One region of the Rhizobium sophoriradicis genome, then DNA from elsewhere that is predicted to be linked to it. Evidence: riboswitches for the same ligand, from Rfam matches in the RefSeq annotation. Region 1 holds a riboswitch; the other holds the start of a gene.
What was found. A riboswitch is a leader RNA that binds a small molecule or an ion and turns the genes downstream of it on or off. The one in region 1 is predicted to bind S-adenosylmethionine.

Region 1 (7,037 bases):
TATCGGCAACAAGGACGGAATAGGCCGTCTCGTTCTCCGCGACTTTCGCGTCCGCTTCTGCCGCGGCAAGCTGCGCGGTCGCGGTGTCGAGGGCTGCCTTTGCCTGTTCATAGCGCTGCGGCGTCGCGGCCAATCCGTTTTTCACCAAGGCGGCATAGCGCCGCTCGTCGGCTTGCGCCTGGACCAGCACTGCTTGGGCTGCGGCGACCGCGTTTCGTTTCGCCGTCAATGCGAGACGCAGATCGGTCTCGTCGATGCGCATCAGCGGCTGACCGGCCTTGACCTGCACGCCAACGTCCACATAACGCTGCACGATCTTGCCGGGCACACGGAAGCCGAGATTGCTCTGCACCCGGGCGGCGATGGTGCCGGTGAAGGTGCGTTCGGCCGCCTCCGGATTTTTTGCCTCCACCAGCTTGACGAAGGGCGGTGCCGTGCGGGGATCGGCGGCTTTTGCACTGGCCGTGGAGGGCTCCTCGAAAAGCACGAAAGCGGTGGCGCCGGCAGCAGCCACAAGACCGAAAGCGGCGAGTAATATTTTGCGATTCATCTCATTAACCCTTATTGACCGGCGCAGCAGATCATTTAGATTGCGACCTAACTCTAAAAGGGGTATAGATGTCAAACGAAATCTAATTGGAGATCGAAATGAGAGTCAGTCGTGCCCAAGCCGAGGCCAACCGCGAAACAGTGATCAATGTCGCAAGCCGGCTCTTCCGGGAGCATGGTTTCGACGGCATCGGGCTGAAAGATCTGATGAAAGGTGCCGGCCTCACTCAAGGCGGATTTTACAAACAGTTCCAATCGAAAGACGATCTCGCAGCGCTGGCGTCCGGGCGAGCGATGGAGAGTGCAATTCGCCGGTGGTCGAGGGTTGCCGCCGGAAGCGCCGATCCCTTCGGCGCGGTTGTCGGCATGTATCTCTCAACCGGGCACCAGGAAGAGAAAGGCGATGGTTGCCCCCTGGCCGCGCTCGGTTCCGACGCGGCGCGTCAGAGCGAGGAGGTGCGGGCTCCATTTCAGAACGGCATCGAAGCTCACCTTCAGGTTCTCGACGAATTGATCCCGGCATCGGATCGCGCGAAACCTTATGACAAAGCCATGGTCGTGCTGTCCCTCATGGTCGGCGCCGTAACCATCTCTCGCATCATGACCGATCAGGCCATGTCGGAGCGACTGCTGGATGCCGCCGCCGATGCAGTCAAGCGCATCGCGGGCGACACGGACGAAGAATGAGATTTCGGTTGTGATGAGGAGCTGGAGCGGGTGAAGGGAATCGAACCCTCGTATTCAGCTTGGGAAGCTGCTGCTCTACCATTGAGCTACACCCGCGACGGGTTGAGATTTCCAACAGATGGGGGCCGCTGTCAAGTCGCACAGAATGCTGACTGTCAGATGCGGAAGTGTTTCGAGAGTTTGAGGCCCTGGGCCTGGTAGTTGGAGCCGAGGCCGGAGCCGTAGAGGCTTGCCGGTTTTTCCTGCATGTGTTCGTAGATGAGGCGGCCGACGATCTGGCCGTCTTCGAGGATGAACGGCACTTCGTGGCTGCGCACTTCGAGCACGGCGCGGCTGCCGCGGCCGCCGGCCGGGGCATGGCCGAAGCCCGGATCGAAGAAGCCGGCGTAGTGGACGCGGAATTCGCCGACCAGCGGATCGAACGGGGTCATCTCGGCGGCATAATCCGGTGGCACATGCACGGCCTCGCGCGAGACGAGGATATAGAATTCATCGGGATCGAGGATCAGCTCGTTGCGGCCGCGGCTATAGAGCGGCTCCCAGAAATCGAAGATGTCGTGCTGATCCTTCTCGTCGACATCGACGACGGCGGTGTGGTGCTTGCCGCGATAGCCGATCAGGCCGTCCTTGTCGCCGCTGAGATCAATCGAAAGCGCGATGCCGCCGCCCGATACGTTCGGCTGCTTGCTGGCGACAAGCGTCTCGCTTTCATGCAGTTTCAACAGTTCCGGCTCGCCGAGCAGGGACTGGCCGACGCGGAAGCGGATCTGCGACAGACGCGAGCCACGGCGCACGACGATCGGGAAGGTGCGCGGGCTGATTTCGAGATAGAGCGGGCCGGAATAGCCCGCCGGGATCTTGTCGAACTCCTGGGCGTAATCGGTGATGACGCGGGTGAAGATATCGAGACGGCCGGTCGAGCTTTTCGGATTGGCCGAGGCCGACATGTCGGCCGGCAGCGCCAAGCTCTCCATCAGCGGTACGATGTAAACGCAGCCGGTTTCAAGGACTGCGCCCTGAGACAGGTCGATCACGTGCAGGCTGAGGCGATCGAGCTTATCCGACACAAGATGCGAGGGGCCGGGCATGAAGGAGGCGCGCACGCGAAAGGCCTTGGATCCCAAGCGCAGGTCCAGGCTTGCCGGCTGGATCTGATCACGGTCCAGCTCCCGCTCGGAGTTAAGACGCCCCGATTCAAACAGCGCTGCTATCGCGCGGTCCGCCAGAATTCCAGTTTCGCGAGCCATCATGCCCCATCCATCTTTTGCGCCGACAAAACCAAATACGGGGAATTGACGCAAGCAGCTAACAGCAGTATTGCAGAATTATCCCGTGGTGATTTGGCCGGTCGGCTTGCAGCCACGTTAAACAAGTGGCTAAAAAGACCGGGTTATGAAACCGGTCTGCTTTTGCGGCCGGTTTTTTTGTTATGTGAAGGTGATGGCATGAGCAAGACCTGGCGCCCGGCAACCCAACTCGTCCATGGCGGCACGCTGCGTTCGCAATATGGCGAAACGTCCGAGGCAATCTATCTCACGCAGGGCTTCGTCTACGAGACGTCGGAGGCCGCCGAAGCCCGCTTCAAGGGCGAGACGGACGGTTATATCTACGCCCGCTACGGCAGCCCCACCAACGACATGTTCGAAAAGCGCATGTGCATGCTCGAAGGCGCCGAAGACGCCCGCGCCACCGCCTCCGGCATGGCGGCCGTCAGTGCGGCGATCCTCTGCCAGGTCAAGGCGGGCGACCATATCGTTGCCGCGCGCGCCCTTTTCGGCTCCTGCCGCTGGGTGGTGGAAACATTGGCGCCAAAATACGGCATCGAATGCACGCTGGTCGACGGCCGCGATTTGAAGAACTGGGAAGAGGCGATCCGGCCGAACACCAAGGTGTTCTTCCTGGAAAGCCCGACCAACCCGACGCTCGAGATCATCGATATCGCCGGTGTGGCAAAACTCGCCAACCAGGTCGGCGCCAAGGTCGTCGTCGACAACGTCTTCGCCACGCCGCTCTTCCAGAAGCCCTTGGAGCTCGGCGCCCATATCGTCGTCTATTCCGCCACCAAGCATATCGACGGCCAGGGCCGCTGCCTCGGCGGCGTCGTGCTGGCCGACAAGGCCTGGATCGACGAGAACCTGCACGACTATTTCCGCCATACCGGCCCGGCCATGTCGCCGTTCAACGCCTGGACGCTTCTGAAGGGCATCGAGACGCTGCCGCTGCGCGTCAAACAGCAGACGCAGAATGCCGCGAAGATCGCCGATTTCCTGGCCGAGCAGAACAAGGTCGCCAAGGTGATCTATCCCGGCCGCGCCGATCATCCGCAGGCCGACATCATCGCCAAGCAGATGAAGGGCGGTTCGACGCTTGTCGCCTTCGAGCTGAAGGGCGGCAAGGAGGCGGCCTTCGCGCTGCAGAACGCGCTCGATATCATCAAGATCTCCAATAATCTCGGCGACAGCAAGAGCCTGATCACCCATCCGGCGACGACGACCCACAAGAACCTGTCGGAAGAGGCCCGCGCCGAACTCGGCATCTCGCCGGGCACGGTTCGCCTTTCGGCCGGCATCGAGGATACGGACGACCTGATCGAGGATTTCGCCAAGGCGCTTGCCAAGGTTTCGGCCTGATCGACAGCATTGACGGCCGAGCCTCCGGGTTCGGCCGTCCCGGCCGCGGCATCGGTGCGCCGGCGCTGACCAAGTAAAATTAATACTGACAATTAGGCTTAACGATCGAAAACCATGCGATCACGGCTGTTTCATCGCCGATCAACGTTCCGTTTCTTGACGGACAGGGCCTTCTTATAAGATACGGGTAACATATCTTGACTAAGGTGCAAGGCATGTATCGCGCCCTCACAAGAGATATCGAAGTCGTCGTCGAACCATTCTATCTGGAGGAGCAATCCGATCCGGAAGACGATCGCTACGTCTGGGGTTACCGGATTGTCATCAGCAACAATTCCGGCGTCGCCGTTCGCCTCATCAACCGCTACTGGAACATCACCGACCAGAACGGCCAGGTGGACGAGGTGACCGGCCCCGGCGTCGTCGGCGAACAGCCGCGGCTCAGACCCGGCGACACCTACGAATATTCCTCCGGCTGCCCGCTCGATACGCCCTCCGGGCTGATGTTCGGCCATTATCAGATGGAAACGGACGAAGGCGAGCTGTTCGACGTCGACATCCCCGCCTTCTCGCTGGATTCACCAGGGCTGCTGCGCGTGCTGAACTGACGTGTAACGCCACAGGCGGCACGACACCTCGACCCAGGAGATTGCCGACACCAGCCCCTCATCCGGCTGCCGCCACCTTCTCCCCGTAAACGGGGCGAAGGGAGCATGCCGCAAGCTCTCCGTTCCCCTCCTCGCTCTCGCAGGGCACGTCCCCTCGCCCCGTTTTTACGGGGAGAGGGTTAGGGTGAGGGGCAGTCATGCGCGCAACCGGACAGCAGTGGTGTCAACTACTCCGCCGGCTGAAGCTCGGTCGGCTCGAAACGGTAGGTGGTCGAGCAGAATTCGCAGGTCACGGCGATCTCGCCGTTTTCCTGGCTTTCCTCGATCTCCTCGGCCGAAAATCCCTTCAGCACGCCCTTGATCTTGTCGCGCGAACAGCTGCAGCGGTCGAAGACGGCGCGCGGTTCGTAGACGCGCACGCCGCGCTCGTGGAACAGCCGGAACAAGAGCCGTTCGGTGCCGACAAGCGGGTCGGTCAATTCGTCGGCGTCGATGGTTTCGACCAGCGAACGGGCTTCGACCCAGGCATCGTCTTCGCCATGCGGGCGGTCGCCGTTATCGCCGTCGCCGCCGTGGAGATCCGGGTGGCGCATGCGCTCGGGCGCCTCCGGCAGGAACTGGGCGACGAGGCCGCCGGCCCGCCAGCGATGGCGCGGCTTGCCGGCATCGTCACGGTCGAAGAGCTCTGCAGCAGCCAGGCGCACGCGCGTCGGGATCTGCTCCGACTGACGGAAATAGACACCGGCGATTTCCTCGAGCGAGGTGCCATCGAGCGCGACAATGCCCTGGTAGGGCTGCGCGAACTTGCCCTGGTCGATGGTGAAGGCGAGCACCCCCTTGCCGAGCAGCTGTTCCGGCTCGGTCTCGCCCGCTTCAACCGCCTTGGCAAGCAGCGCTTGATCGAAACGGGCATAGGCACGCACATTTTCCGGCGTCGAGAAATCGGCGACGAGAAGATCGACCGGGCCATCGCCCTTGGTCTGCACGGTGAACTTGCCGTCGAATTTCAGCGAGGTGCCGAGCAGCACCGTCAGCACGACGACTTCGGCAAGCAGCCGGGCGACGGGGGCGGGATAATGATGGCGCTCGAGAATCGCATCGAGCATCGGGCCGAGCTGGACGGCGCGGCCGCGCACATCCAGACCCTCCACCTGGAAAGGGACGACATGGTCATCGCCGGCGAAATCGAACTGGCCGAGGGCGGCTGCAGCTTCTGCCATGGCTTTCACTCCTAGTTTTCAAGCGAAGAGCAAGGGTGCCCTTCGCTCGCGCGGCCGCGCGTTTTCACACGCGGCGTCCGATTATGGTTCAGATCGCGCCCAGGCACCAAGCAAGAATCGACTTCTGCGCATGAAGACGGTTTTCCGCTTCATCGAAGACCACGGATTGGGGGCCGTCGATCACCTCATCCGTCACTTCCTCGCCGCGATGGGCGGGCAGGCAATGCATGAACAATGCATCGCTGCCGGCCTTGGCCATCAAGGCCGCATTGACCTGATAAGGCTGAAAGACGTTGTGACCCCGGGCCCGATGTTCCTGATTCATGGAGACCCAGGTATCGGTCACCACGCAATCGACGCCTTCGACCGCACGGTCGGCATCATGACAGAGCATGATTTCGGCGCCCTCATTGCGGGCCCAGTTCAGATAGTGATCCTTGGGCTCCGAACCAAGGGGTACGGCCATGTTCATGCGGTAGCCGAAACGCGCCGCCCCCTCGACCAGCGAATGCAGCACGTTGTTGCCGTCGCCTGTCCAGGCGATGGTCTTGCCCTTGATCGGGCCACGATGCTCCTCGAAGGTCATGATGTCGGCCATGATCTGGCAGGGATGGGTATCATCCGTCAGCGCGTTGATCACGGGCACGGTCGCATGCTCGGCAAGCTCCAGCAGGCGCGAGTGCTCGGTGGTGCGGATCATGATCGCATCAACATAACGCGACAGCACCTTGGCGGTGTCGCCGATTGTCTCGGCGCGGCCGAGCTGCATTTCGGTGCCTGACAAAAACAGCGTTTCGCCGCCGAGCTGTCGCATGCCGACGTCGAAGGAGACGCGGGTGCGCGTCGACGGCTTTTCGAAGATCATCGCCAGCATCTTGCCGGCGAGCGGCTTGTCACCCTGGCCTGCCTTGAAGGCCTGCTTGCGGGCAAGCGCATCGTTCATGATGGTTCTGAGGTCGGCCGATGTGACGGCCGAAAGATCGAGGAAATGTTTAGGAGCCATGTTCTTACCTGTCGTGCGCCCGAAGGCGGCAATCCCTTCAAGCCGTCTTCTTGACCTTGGAGGCGCGGATGCTCTCGGCGGCGCTCTCGAGGCGGGCGAGACCCTCGCGGGCTTCCTCGGCGGTGACGACGAGCGGCGGAAGAAGGCGGATGACGTTGTCACCTGCCGGCACACCGAGCAGATGCGCCGCGCGGATCGCCTGCAGCAGCTCGGCCGAGGGTACGGCCGCCTTGACGCCGAGCAGCAGGCCCTCGCCCCTGATATCCTCGATCACATCGGGATAACGGTCCTTCAGCGAGGCCAGCCCCTGACGGAAGACCAAGGCGACGTCGCGCACATG
Region 2 (7,037 bases), 650 kb from region 1:
ATGTCCCTCAAGACGCAGATCCTGGATGACCGCGCCCCAGCTGATGATTTTGGCCGTGAGCCCGCCGCCCTTGATGACCACACGATAGACGGTTTCCCCCGCCTTCGTCTGCCCGAAAACTTCCCGCTCCAACTTCTCCGACATGATCGACATCCGTTCCGTTCTATCCTTGGGGTTCAGGACCGGAACCTGCCCGCATTTGCTTCAATCCGCAACCGGTCGGATCAGAAAGAAATGCCGCGGCATCCGCTCATCCGCTCAGAGATCCATGCCGATCTCTTCGACGTCATAGGGCGTCGTCTGGTAGATTTCGTTGATCCAGTTGCCGAACAGGAGATGGGCGTGGCTGCGCCAGCGGTTCTGCGGCGCAAGCGCCGGGTCGTTATGCGGGAAGTAATTGTGCGGCATCTTGATCGGCACGCCGGCCTCGACATCACGGAAATACTCGTCAGAGAGCGAGGTGGAATCATATTCGACATGATTGAACATGTAGAGCCGCCGGCCCCTTTTCTCATGCACGAGGCAGACGCCCATCTCGCTCGATTCCATCAGGATTTCCAGGCTTTCGGATTTCTCGATGTCGGCGCGCCGCACCTCCGTCCAGCGCGACACCGGCACTTCGAAATTATCGGAAAAGCCGTTGAGATAGATCGAGGAAGGCTTCAGGTTCCGGTGGCGGTAGACACCGAAGGCCTTCTCCTTCAGTTCGTATTTCGGAACGCCGTGGAAATGATAGATCGCCGCCATCGCGCCCCAGCAGACGTTCATCGTCGAATGGACGTTGGTTTCCGTCCAGTCGAGGATCTCCTGCATCTCTTTCCAATAGGTGACGTCCTCATACGGCAGAAGCTCGATCGGCGCCCCGGTGATGATGAAACCGTCGAACTTGCGCTGCTTTACCTCTTCCCAGGTCTGGTAGAAGGCAAGCAGGTGATCTTCGGAGGTGTTCTTCGCCTTGTGCCCGCCGATGCGGATCAGCGACAGCTCCACCTGCAGCGGCGAGGCGCCGACCAGGCGGGCCATCTGCAGTTCGGTCTTGATCTTGTTCGGCATGAGATTGAGCAGCCCGATCTGCAATGGGCGAATATCCTGACGGATCGCCACCGTCTCGGTCATTACCCGTACACCCTCCTGGACGAGGGTTTCGAAAGCGGGCAGCGTATCGGGGATCTTGATGGGCATTGCGGTCACTCGATCAAAATAAAAAACCGGCGGCGACAAAAAATCGCTACCGGTCCGCACGCGGCCCTTTAGCGACTTTTTTAACGTGGCTGCAAGCCGGCCGGCCAAATCACCACGGAATGCCTTAATTAGTCGCTGTTGAGCGACGAATCAACTGCCGAATGCATGCGGCGGCGACTCAGGCAAGCCTCATCACAGTTTAATGACTGATAGAATCTGTTGATAGACCGATAACGCCAGCATGTTAATAATGACAGCATGGGCGGTGTTGGAAAAGCGTGATGGCAGATAAGACCAAGGGGAGGCCGGGGATCCGGAGGCAGGATGGAGTAGGGTATGATTTCAGCCTGACATATCGCCTCGGGGTGATGTTCTCTGCATTCTGGAATTCTGAAGTGCGTGGCAAGGTGCTGTTTCTGGCAACCGTGCTGATCCTTGTCATCCTGGCGACGGCCTATGGCCAGGTCATTCTCAATGAATGGAACGCTCCCTTCTACGATTCGCTCGAGCGCCGCGATCTCGGCGAATTCTTCCATCAGCTTGAAATCTTCGCAATGATCGCCGGCACGCTGCTGCTGCTCAATGTGTTGCAGGCCTGGCTGAACCAGATGACCGCGCTTTATATGCGAGAAGGCCTATCGCGCGATCTTGTCGACCAGTGGCTGAAGCGCAAGCGGGCGCTGCGGCTCGCCTCCAGCGGTCTGATCGGCGTGAACCCGGATCAGCGTCTGCATGAGGATTCCCGCAACCTTGCCGAAAGCACGACGGGGCTCGTTCTCGGCCTGCTGCAGTCGACCATTCTTCTCGTCAGCTTCATCGGCGTGCTGTGGCAGCTTTCGAGCGGCTTCATCTTCCACATCAGCGGCCACAGCTTCTCCATTCCCGGTTACATGGTCTGGGCGGCGATTTTCTATGCCGCTTCCGCCTCGGTGCTGAGCCAAGTCGTCGGCCGCAAGCTGGTCAAGCTCAATGCCGACCGCTTTTCGAAGGAGGCCGAGCTTCGTTTCACGCTGATGCATGCCAATGAGAACATGCCGGCGATCACCGTCGCCCGCGGCGAGGAGAACGAGCGCCGGCGCATCAACACCGACATCAGCTCGGTGCTGCGGGTCGTCAGGCGGCTCGCCATGGCCAATACCAATCTCACCTGGGTTTCGGCCGGCTACGGCTGGCTGGTGATCGTCATCCCGATCATCGTCGCGGCACCCGCCTATTTCTCCGGCGGCCTGACCCTCGGCCAGCTGATGATGTCGGTCGGCGCCTTCAACCAGGTCAATACGGCGCTGCGCTGGTACGTCGCCAATTTCGGCCCGATCGCCGAATGGCGCGCTACACTGATGCGCGTCACCGATTTTCGCCAGGCGCTGCTCGACATGGACGAGGACTACGACCCGAAGGACAGTATTGCCTATGAGAACACCGCGCCCGACACACTGACGCTGAAGGATGTAGTGATCAACGCCAAGATCGGCGAAGACATCGAGGAATGCGGCGGCTTTCGCCTGCGCGAAACCGATGTCTTGGTCAAGGCCGGCGAGAAAATCATGATCAACGGCGATCACAGCGTCAACCGCAAGCTGCTGTTTCAGGCCATGGCCGGCCTCTGGCCATGCGGCAGCGGCACGATGGGGCTGCCGCCGGTCGACGACATGCTGTTCGTGCCCCAGATCGCCTATGTTCCGGGCGGCACCCTGCGCGAAGCCCTGGCTTTCCCCGAACGCGCCGATGCCTACGAGAAGGCGGCCGTCGAGGCCGCCCTCGAAAGAGCCGGCCTGCATTCGCTGATCGCAAGGCTCGATACTCGCGCCCGCTGGGACAAGCTGCTCGACAGCGACGAACAGAAAGCGATCGGCTTCGCCCGCCTGCTGCTGGTGCGCCCGCGCTGGATTATCTTCGACGAAGTGCTGGAAGGCATGGAGCCGGAGTGGCAGGCAACGATGGCAAAGCTGCTGACCTCCATGCCCGAAACCGCGATGATCTATATCGGCCGCTCCGAAGCCTATCTTGAGGCGCTGCAGCCGCGCGTCCTGCATCTGCAGGCGCTGCCTTCAAAATCCGAAGAGCCGCAGCCGCAGGTCGCCCAGCCGGGCGCCAGGGCCAGTGCGGGCGCCGCCGCCATCCCCGCCGACATCCCCTCCCCGGCGCTTTAGGTCGCCTTGGCCGGACCGCTGGTTACAACGAGCGGTTGATTTGTGAAAGTCAGCCCTCCAGCTCCTCTCGCAGCATTTCGAGCTCCAGCCACTCCTCTTCCATGGCAATCAGGCCGGCGCGCAGTTTCTCCATCTCGGCCGCAAGCCGGTTGAAGGCAGCCGGATCGCGCGTGAAGAGATTGGGATCGGCCATGACGAGCTCGCGCTTGGCGATCTCGGCTTCCGCTTTCGACATCTCCTTCGGCAGGTTTTCCAGTGCGAATTTCTGCTTGAAGGAGAGCTTGCCCTTCGCGCCTGCGGCGGCAGGCACCGTCTCCTGCACCTTCGGCTTCTCCGCTGCCTTTTCGGCCTTCTTGCGCTCCTCGAGCGCGCCCTTGCGCTGGGCAAGCATATCCGAATAGCCGCCGGCATATTCGATCCAGCGGCCATCAGGCGCATCCGGCACGGCGGGTGCGATCGTCGAGGTCACGGTGCGGTCGAGGAAATCGCGGTCATGACTGACGAGAATGACGGTGCCGGGGAAGCCGGCGACGATTTCCTGCAGGAGGTCGAGCGTCTCGATGTCGAGATCGTTTGTGGGTTCGTCGAGGATCAGCAGATTTGCCGGGCGCGACAGTATGCGGGCCAGCATCAGCCGGGCGCGCTCACCGCCGGAGAGACTCCTGATCGGCGTCCGCGCCTGTTCCGGCTGAAACAGGAACTCCTTCATGTAGCCGGTGACGTGCCGCTGCTCGCCGTTGACGATCAGGTTTTCGCCACGCCCATCCGTCAGGTAGTTTGCAAGCGTATCCTCCGGATCGAGATCCTCGCGCTTCTGGTCGAGTGTGGCAATCTCCAGATTGGTGCCGAGTTTTATCGTGCCGCTATCCGGAGAGAGCTGCCCCGTCAGCATTTTCAACAGCGTCGTCTTGCCGGCGCCGTTCGGGCCGACCAAGCCGATGCAATCGCCGCGATGCACGCGGATGGAGAAGGGCGCAACGATGGCGCGCTCGCCGAAACTCTTGGTGATCTTATCGGCCTCGATCACCAGCTTGCCGGATTCCTGCGCGTCTGCAGCCGTCGCCTGCACCGTGCCTTGCGGTCCCTTATGGCCGCGATACTGCGAACGCATCGTCTGCAACTCGCCGAGCCGGCGCATATTGCGCTTGCGCCGCGCCGTCACGCCGTAGCGCAGCCAATGCTCCTCGCGCTCGATCGCCTTGCCGAGCTTGTGCTGCTCCTGCTCCTCGGCCTCGAGCACCTGGTCGCGCCAGGCCTCGAAATGCGCAAACCCCCTGTCGAGCCGGCGCGAGGTGCCGCGGTCGAGCCAGACGGTCGCGGTCGAAACTTTTTCGAGGAAACGCCGGTCGTGTGAGATCAGCACCAGGGCGCTGCGGCTCTTCTGCAATTCGCCTTCCAGCCATTCGATCGTCGGCAGATCAAGATGGTTCGTCGGCTCGTCAAGCAGGAGAATGTCAGGTTCCGGCGCCAGCACGCGCGCCAGGGCTGCCCGGCGCGATTCGCCGCCGGAGAGGGTTTTCGGGTCTTCCTCGCCGGTCAGCCCGAGATGCGACAGCAGATAGGTAACGCGATAAGGGTCGTCACCCGGGCCGAGCCCGGCTTCCGCATAGGCCTGCACCGTCTTGAATTCCGCAAAATCCGGCGCCTGTTCGAGATAACGCACCGTCGAAGAGGGATGGCGGAAGAGCTCGCCGGACTGCGCCTCGACCAGGCCGGCGGCAATCTTCAGGAGCGTCGATTTTCCCGAGCCGTTGCGGCCGACCAGACAGATCTTGTCGCCGGGCTCGACCTGCAGCGAAGCACCCGCCAGAAGCGGCGCGCCACCGAAGCTCAAAAAGATGTCGTCGAGTTTCAGAATGGGAGGGGCCAAAAATCAGACTCCGGAAAGATCATAAGGTCGGGCAAGCACGATCGCCCGGCCGCTGCTGAGCGAAAAACGAACCTTGCCTTCCGCCACGTTGGAAATGGTGCGCGACGAGCCGAAAGGCAGATGGAAATCTGTCAGCGGATAACGCGCATTCTCAATCGAAAGGCCGGTCAGCGGGCCGAATCCGGGCACGGAAAACAGGCTGCCTTTGGGGAGATCGAGTTCGATCGTGCCGGCAATCAGCGGCACCGCCTCCTCCTTGCCCGAGGTCAGCAGCATGTCGAAACCCTCTTCCGCCAGGCTGACGGCCGACAACAGGTGCTGAAGGGCATGATCGGAGCGTTCACCGCCGAGCGCGCCGGCGAGGATCAGCCGCCGTGCACCGCGGGCGATCGCTTCCGATACCGCGATCTCGCCGTCCGTTGCCGCTTTTGCCGCCGGGTAGGGCTGTCTCGGCACATTGGGAAACGCCCCGTCGAGATCGGCCGGCGTCGAATCGAAATCGCCGACCCAGAGCTCCGGTGTCACGCCGAGTGCGGCCGCGTGCCGCATGCCGCCATCGGCTGCGATGAAGCGGCTGCCGCCGATGGCACGGCGGAGGCGCTCCGTCAGGCTGAGTTCGCCGCCGAGCAGAATGGTGAAGTTGGATTGGCTCATGGGCATTGCCCTTAGCGCAAACGGGGGGGCGAGGGGAAGGGCCGAAGGATCGGCGGATCACCTCAACCCGGCGTATCCTTGTCACGCGACAGGAAGATCGCCTCGTAGCCGCCGATAAAACGATCGAACAGCGTCGCGAAACGTTCGACATCCTCTTCAGGCCAGTCGGAGACGATCTGAGAGATGATTGCGAATTTCTGCGCACGGATCTCCGCAAGCAGGGCCTCGCCCGCCGCCGTCATGACGACAACGATCCGCCGCGCATCGGCTTGCGACGCCTCGCGGCGCAGCACGTTGCGTCCGACCATGTCGGCGACCACCCTGCTTGCCCGTGAGGGATCGATGCGCAGCATCTCCGCGATCAGGCCGACCGTGACCTCGCCGGCAGGCTGCGCCCTGCGCACAGCATCGAGCACATCGAGATGCGAAAGCTCGAGGCCCGGTGCGGCGCTTTGGATGGCCAACCGGCCGATCAGCCGCCGCCCTGTCAGCAGCCGCATGCGCGCCATGCTCCGGCCGATGAGAGGCACGTTGTCGTCGTCTGGCTCGGCCGGGCTGTTGGACAGGATGCTGGTCAGAGTTTCATTCATGACGACACCATAACAGAGCGGCAGCGGAAACTGAATATGTCGAGGTCAATAATGTGCTATTGACAAATATATGCTAACAGCACATAAAAAGCCGACCAATCGGAACGACGCATCCATGGACATGCAACTCGCGCCTGCGCCGCTGGTGACGGACCCTCGTCGCCGGCTTATCCTCTTCTTCTTCCTGATGACCGCCATGTTCATGGCGACGCTGGATAATCAGATCGTCTCCACGGCGCTGCCGACAATCGTCGGCGAATTCGGCCATCTCGAACGTTTCGGCTGGATCGGCTCGGCCTATCTTCTAGCGCTCAGCGCCGTCATGCCGCTCTATGGCAAGCTCGGCGATCTCTTCGGCCGCAAATATGTAATGATGACCGCGATCGCAATCTTCACCGTCGGCTCGGCGGTCTGCGGCCTCGCCGTCTCGATGGACACGCTGATCGCTGCCCGCGTGCTGCAGGGCCTCGGCGGTGGCGGCATCATGGTATCGATCTTCGCCGTTAACGCCGATCTGTTCGAGCCGCGCGAGCGGGCGCGCTATCAAAGCTATTCCAGCCTCGTGCTGATGGCGTCGGGCGCGATCGGTCC

Region 2: another riboswitch for S-adenosylmethionine. It lies ahead of metA (homoserine O-acetyltransferase MetA); the one in region 1 lies ahead of N2597_RS00830 (O-succinylhomoserine sulfhydrylase).

The regions. Positions count from the first base shown of each region.
Region 1 covers NZ_CP104152.1:165,006-172,042, reverse strand. Annotated here, with positions in the region: gene N2597_RS00850 (efflux RND transporter periplasmic adaptor subunit) at 1-550, opposite strand, end outside; gene N2597_RS00845 (TetR/AcrR family transcriptional regulator) at 649-1,236, shown strand; tRNA gene N2597_RS00840 (tRNA-Gly) at 1,259-1,332, opposite strand; gene N2597_RS00835 (2'-deoxycytidine 5'-triphosphate deaminase) at 1,392-2,486, opposite strand; SAM riboswitch at 2,559-2,637, shown strand; gene N2597_RS00830 (O-succinylhomoserine sulfhydrylase) at 2,682-3,866, shown strand; gene apaG (Co2+/Mg2+ efflux facilitator ApaG/CorD) at 4,082-4,474, shown strand; gene N2597_RS00820 (Hsp33 family molecular chaperone) at 4,702-5,694, opposite strand; gene argF (ornithine carbamoyltransferase) at 5,783-6,697, opposite strand; gene N2597_RS00810 (aspartate aminotransferase family protein) at 6,735-7,037, opposite strand, start outside.
Region 2 covers NZ_CP104152.1:4,020,293-4,027,329, reverse strand. Annotated here, with positions in the region: gene N2597_RS19720 (aldose epimerase family protein) at 1-144, opposite strand, end outside; gene metA (homoserine O-acetyltransferase MetA) at 259-1,182, opposite strand; SAM riboswitch at 1,231-1,308, opposite strand; gene N2597_RS19710 (ABC transporter ATP-binding protein/permease) at 1,464-3,332, shown strand; gene N2597_RS19705 (ABC-F family ATP-binding cassette domain-containing protein) at 3,382-5,202, opposite strand; gene N2597_RS19700 (thiamine diphosphokinase) at 5,206-5,862, opposite strand; gene N2597_RS19695 (MarR family winged helix-turn-helix transcriptional regulator) at 5,919-6,446, opposite strand; gene N2597_RS19690 (MDR family MFS transporter) at 6,562-7,037, shown strand, end outside.